One region of the Neisseria cinerea genome, then DNA from elsewhere that is predicted to be linked to it. Evidence: predicted binding sites of a transcription regulator. Region 1 holds the regulator's gene; the other holds the start of a gene.

The links. Region 1 encodes FNR, which switches genes on or off when oxygen is low (the NO sensors DNR and NnrR bind a similar motif). Its sites were predicted from a motif close to TTGATNNNNATCAA; they were not measured.
Region 2: ccoN (cytochrome-c oxidase, cbb3-type subunit I) is a predicted target of FNR. The motif match lies at 1,235-1,248, and genes of this name have one in related genera.

The regions. Positions count from the first base shown of each region.
Region 1 covers NZ_LS483369.1:79,100-82,532, reverse strand. The annotation lists gene DQM57_RS00500 (CysB family HTH-type transcriptional regulator) at 296-1,246, shown strand; gene fnr (fumarate/nitrate reduction transcriptional regulator Fnr) at 1,371-2,105, opposite strand; gene hemN (oxygen-independent coproporphyrinogen III oxidase) at 2,240-3,433, shown strand, end outside.
Region 2 covers NZ_LS483369.1:1,203,987-1,207,419, reverse strand. The annotation lists gene DQM57_RS06265 (M61 family metallopeptidase) at 1-1,181, opposite strand, end outside; gene ccoN (cytochrome-c oxidase, cbb3-type subunit I) at 1,510-2,943, shown strand; gene ccoO (cytochrome-c oxidase, cbb3-type subunit II) at 2,970-3,433, shown strand, end outside.

The DNA.
Region 1 (3,433 bases):
GCTGTAAGAATATGGCGGCAAATTGGATATTTCAGTCTCCACTATAAAGAAGCCGGGTGCAGACTGTCAATACTCAACCCTAGAAAACAACAGTAACACAGCCTGTTTCCTAATTGCCAATCATGCCGAAAAATCAATTCTGTGTCATTAGTTTAGGGTAATTTTTTCCATATATGGAAATTGTCGTTGCATAAAAACAACAAATATGGCGACAGAGCCCATATCATATACTTAAAAAAGTATGATAAATTAAAAACGATGTTCAGACCCTGTCACCGACGCATACCCACCCGCTATGAAATTACAGCAATTAAAATACGCTTTGGAAGTTTACCGGCACAACCTGAATGTTTCCGAAGCAGCCGAAGCCTTGTTTACCTCGCAACCCGGTATTTCCAAACAAATCAAATTATTAGAAGAAGAAATCGGCATTCAGATTTTTATCCGCAGCGGAAAGCGCGTGGTTTCCGTCTCTCAGCCGGGCAAAGCGGTTTTGGATATTGCCGAACGTATTTTGCGTGATGTACAGAACATTAAAAATATCGGCAGCGAGTTTACCGGACAGGACAGCGGTTCGCTGACGGTAGCCACAACACATACTCAGGCACGCTATGCCCTGCCCTTGATTGTTGCCGATTTTGTGAAACGCTATCCGAAAGTCAACCTGACCATCAAACAGGGGAGCCCTGCCGCCATCGCCCAAATGGTTACTTCGGGCGAATCTGATTTGGCAATTGTTACAGAGCGTATAGACGACCATCCCGAACTGGGAAAACTCCCCTGCTATGACTGGACTCATGCGGTTATCGTACCGAACGACCACCCCTTGCTCGAATGCAGAAACCCCCTCCGCATTGAAGATTTGGCAAGATTTCCACTAATTACTTATGAATTTGCGTTCAACACGGGCAGCAGCATTGCACGGGCATTCGCCAAAGCTCGTTTGGAACAACCCGATGTCGCATTGGCTGCGGCAGATACGGACGTATTAAAAACTTACGTCCGCTTGGGTTTGGGCGTGGGATTGATGGCAAAGATGGCCTACAACCCGGATACGGATAACGATTTGCAACTTGTGGATGCCGCACATTTGTTTGAACCTTCTCCAACATGGATTGCCTTACGCAACGATACTTATTTGCGCGGATATGCGTATGACTTTATCCAATCGTTTGCACCGCACCTGACCCGTGAAAAGGTGGACAAAATCCTGTACACACCCGTCAGCGAAGATTTCTCTATTTAGTGTTTTCCCTTCAGACGGCATTTTGTCTGTAAAACAAAGGCAGGATATTTGCTTTCCCATATCATCTGAAATTATGGGAAGAACAAATATCCTGCCTATATGCATTATCCCGGACGACAATGGCTCAAATAGCATGCGAGCAGCCGGACACCATCTTCTTCAACACTTGCAGATTGAGGATTTTGATGTGCTTGTGTTCGACGGAAATCAACCCTTCCTGATGAAATTTGGATAACGTGCGGCTGACGGTTTCAAGTTTCAGCCCGAGATAACTGCCGATTTCTTCACGAGACATGCGCAGGATGAAATCGTTAGCAGCAAAACCGCGGGAATAAAGGCGTTGGGAGAGGTTTAACAGAAAGGCGGCAATCCTCTCTTCTGCACGCATATTACCCAAAAGCAACATCACGCCCTGATCGCGCACAATTTCGCGGCTCATCATACGGAAAAAGTGGGTACGCAGGCTTGGGATATTCTGACCGAGCTCTTCGATATGGGTAAACGGTAACTCGCATACCTCACTGTCTTCCAAAGCGACCGCGTCGCAACTGTGCACATGGGAACAGATGCCGTCCATGCCGATGAGTTCGCCCGACATAAAAAAACCCGTTACCTGATCGCGTCCGTCCTGACTGGCGACGGTTGTCTTGAAGAAGCCTGCACGGATGGCAAAGAGCGAAGTAAAGGCTTCGCCGGCACGGAACAGGTATTCACCCTTTTTCAAACGGCGGCTTTGGCGGATAACGGCATCTAGTTGGGTAAACTCATTGGGCAGTAATCCGACAGGCAGACAGAGTTCCCGCAAAGAACAGGAAGAACACAGCGTTTTCATCTGATGTGTAGTATTATGCGAAGCCATACCGTACCTTTTCGTGCGTTTTGCCCCATCATGATTATGTGCTTATTGACACATATCAAGACAGGTTTATCATACTGCGGCATTCTACCAAACTATCCAAAATTTGACTAACATCATAAAATCGAACACGCACCATGAAAATTATACAAATACAGAACAATCACAATGCCAATAACCGTCCCGAGTTTGACCGCGAGCTGATTGCCAGCCTGCCGTCCAGCGGCCCGCGCTACACCTCCTACCCTACCGCAGACCGTTTCCATAACGGCTTCCGAGAAGGGGAGTACATCAAAGCTTTACATTTACGCAGCACGGGAATGTTAAATAAACCGCTCTCCCTTTACATTCACATCCCCTTTTGCAATACCATCTGCTACTACTGCGGCTGCAATAAAATCATTACCAAAGACAAGAGCCGCGCCGATGCCTATATCGAATACCTTGAAAAAGAAATGGAGCTGCTTGCCCCGCACTTAAACGGAAAACACCAGCTTGCCCAACTCCACTTCGGCGGCGGTACGCCAACCTTCTTAAGCGACGACCAAATCGAACGTGTTTTCCGCATGATCCGCAAGCATTTCGAGTTGATCCCCACCGGCGAATACTCCATCGAAATTGACCCGCGCAAAGTCAGCCGGGATACCGTCCTCATGCTCGGCAGACTCGGTTTCAACCGTATGAGTGTCGGTATTCAGGATTTCGACCCTAAAGTACAGGCGGCCGTCAACCGCATCCAAAGTTACGAAGAAACCAAAGAAGTCATCGATGCCGCCCGTGAAGCAGGGTTTAAATCCGTCAGTGTGGACTTGATTTACGGCCTGCCACACCAGACTTCCGAAAGCATTAAAACCACCATCGATACCGTTTTGTCGCTTGATCCCGACCGCCTCGCCCTTTATCACTATGCCCACCTGCCGCATGTTTTTAAACCGCAACGCCGCATCGATACCGCCGCCGTTCCCGGCAGCGAGGAAAAACTCGATATGCTGCAATACTGCGTCCAAACCCTGACCGAACGCGGCTATGTCTTCATCGGCATGGATCATTTTGCCAAACCGGACGACGAATTGTCTGTCGCACTCGAAGAAGGATTGCTGCAACGCAATTTCCAAGGTTATTCGACCTATGCGGATTGCGACCTGGTTGCTATCGGCGTGTCGTCCATCGGTAAAATCGGCAACACCTACTCTCAAAACGAACGAGACATCGATGCCTACTATGCCGCCATCGATGAAGGCAGACTGCCCATCATGCGCGGCTACCAGCTTAATCAGGACGATATCCTGCGCCGCAATATCATTCAGGATTTGATGTGCCGTTTCGCACTC
Region 2 (3,433 bases), 710 kb from region 1:
TGACTGCCGTTGCTCCGGTTGCGTATTATCAGGTCAAGGCACAATGCGACCAGTGCACCTTTCTGGTAATAGCTGACGATGGCGTTCGGACTGTTTTCATCCGGTTTATAAAATTTGTTCCACGCGGTAAAGCTTGATTCGGCCAAAGTCTGCCTTAAACGGCCGTGGGTTTGTTGTACGCGCGTAATACCTTGTGCCAGCAGGTTTAAATAGGATTCGGGCGAGATAGTGCGGCTGCGGATCAAAAATAAATCATCGTAATAGGATGTAATGCCTTCGAATGCCCATAGTTGTTCGGTATAGTTTTCTTTGTCGAGGTCATAAGGGACGAATGCGGCAGGTTTGATGGATTTGACATTCCATGCATGGAAATATTCGTGGGAAAAAAGACCGAGCAGCTGGGTATAGTTTTCATTTGCATCAGCCATGCCTGCAGGTGGCAGCCAGTGCCGGTCAGAAAGCAGGGCAGTGCTGTCGGTATGTTCCAGACCGCCATATATTTGTTCACCGACATGGAGCAGGAACAAATATTTCTCAAATGGGGCAGGGGAGGAAAACATTGCCAATTCAGTTTCGCAGATTTTCTTGAGGTCTGAAATCAGCCTGTTGCGGTCGAAGTCGGGATAGATGCCGCTTAGGGCGAGCGTATGCGGAATTCCTGCCGCTTCAAAATCTAAAAATTCAATCAAGCCCATTTCCACAGGGCGGTCAATCAATTCGGCATAGGATGCCGTCTGAAAAATATATCGGTCTGTTTCGGTTAGGGTCGTGGCGATACGCCATCCTGTCGGAATATCAGACAAATCCAACCGGTGCTGCAGCATCTCAGTCCCTTTAACCCTTAAAAACATGCATGCCCCGTCAAAAAAACCTCGTTCCGTCGACAGGAAAGAACCGCGAACAGACAAATCGAATGCATACACTGTGTAGCGGATTTGCCACTCTCCGCGTGAGGAGGCGGCATGCCAACAGTTTTTTGCAATTTGGTCGAGTCGGACGGGCACACCGTTGCAGGATGCATCGATAGATGTAATGTGGCGGGAAAAATCCCGAATCAGATAACTGCCGGGAGTCCAGTTCGGGAGGCTTATTTCTATTGGAAAATCATCATGTTTCGTGAATGTCAGTAGGATGTGCCATTCATGATCGAGAGGAGATGGAACAATTTTATAATTAATCATAGCTATTGCTTGTATTGTTAAATATTATTGACTAAATGACTTTAGAATGCAGCTTAATCTACATCAATAAAGTGCTATAAAAAAAAGGGGGCTTGAAAAACAAGTAATGAAAAATAAAATACAATTTATTATAAAAATTTGATTTCTATGGAATAAAAATATATTTAAGAGTGGGCACCCTTTATCTTTCAAATGTAATTCTGCTTGGCGTAATAAAGTAGATATGTTAAATTTAGAAAAAATTACGCTTGCCCGAATTGTACCTTGAATAGGCTGCAAGGGTCGGCAGGATAAAAAATTTTTATTCCCATAATTCATGGAGACTCTCATGGACACACAAACTTACAACTACAAAGTGGTGCGCCAGTTCGCCATCATGACTGTAGTTTGGGGTATCGTGGGCATGTTGGTCGGCGTTATCGTAGCTGCCCAATTGTTTGCTCCCGCCCTTGATTTATCGGACATCGGCCCTTGGTTTCACTTTGGTCGTCTGCGTCCGCTGCATACCAATGCAGTTATTTTCGCATTTGGCGGTTGCGGCTTAATCGGCACTTCATACTACGTTGTCCAACGTACCTGTAACACCCGTCTTTTCGGCGGTTGGCTGCCTGCATTTACCTTTTGGGGTTGGCAGGCAGTAATCGTTGCTGCGGTCATTAGCCTGCCTATGGGTTGGACTCAGGGTAAAGAATATGCCGAACTGGAATGGCCGATTGATATTCTGATTGCATTGGTTTGGGTGGCTTACGCCATCGTATTTTTCGGTACGATTGCCAAACGTAAGATTAAACATATTTATGTTGCCAACTGGTTCTATGGCGGCTTTATTTTGGCAGTTGCGCTTTTGCATATCGTCAATAACATCAGCATCCCGGCCGGTTTGATGAAATCGTATCCTGTTTATTCAGGTGCAATCGATGCCATGGTTCAATGGTGGTATGGTCATAACGCCGTAGGCTTCTTCCTGACTGCCGGCTTCTTGGGTATGATGTACTACTTCGTCCCCAAACAAGCAGGTCGCCCCGTTTATTCCTACCGCTTGTCTGTCGTTCACTTTTGGGCGCTGATCTTCACCTATATGTGGGCAGGTCCTCACCATCTTCACTACACTGCGCTGCCTGATTGGACTCAATCTTTGGGTATGGTTCTGTCTTTAATTCTGTTTGCACCCTCTTGGGGCGGTATGATTAACGGCATCATGACCTTGTCCGGCGCGTGGGACAAATTGCGTACAGACCCAATTCTTAAATTCCTGATTGTATCCTTGTCCTTCTACGGTATGTCTACCTTTGAAGGTCCGATGATGTCGATTAAAACGGTCAATGCATTGAGCCACTATACGGACTGGACTGTCGCGCACGTTCATGCAGGTGCATTGGGTTGGGTAGGTTTTGTAACTATCGGTTCTGTTTATTACATGATTCCTCGCCTCTTCGGTAAAGAACAGATGCACAGCACCAAACTGGTAGAAGCACATTTCTGGATTGCCACCATCGGTGTGGTACTGTATATCGCTGCTATGTGGATTGCCGGTGTAATGCAGGGTTTGATGTGGGGTTCTTTGAACGATGATGGTACTTTGACTTATTCGTTTGTCGAATCCGTAAAACGTACCATGCCTTATTACATGATTCGTTTTGCAGGTGGTTTATTATATCTGAGCGGTATGTGCATTATGGCGTACAACGTGTACCGCACAGCCATCAGCGGTAAAGCGGTTGATGCTGAAATCCCTGCGGTTTCCCAAACACAGCATCACTAAAATACTAAGAAAGATAGGCTACCAAAATGAAATTACAACAATTAGCTGAAGAAAAAATCGGTGTTCTGATTGTGTTCACGCTGCTTGTAGTCAGTGTCGGTCTGTTGATCGAGGTTGTCCCCTTGGCCTTTACCAAGGCGACAACACAGCCGGTTCCGGGCGTGAAACCTTACAATGCTTTGCAAGTTGCAGGACGGGATATTTTTGTCCGTGAAGGTTGCTATAACTGCCATTCCCAGATGATTCGTCCGTTCCGTGCAGAAACTGAACGTTACGGTCATTATTCCGTTGCCGGAGAGTCAGTTTATGACCATCCGTTCCAATGGGGTTCCAAACGTACAGGTCCTGATTTGGCACGTGTCGGCGGTCGTTATTCTGACGAATGGCATCGTATCCACTTGCTGAATCCGCGTGATGTCGTGCCTGAATCCAATATGCCGGCATTCCCGTGGCTTGCACGCAATAAGGTAGATGTTGAAGCAACCGTTTC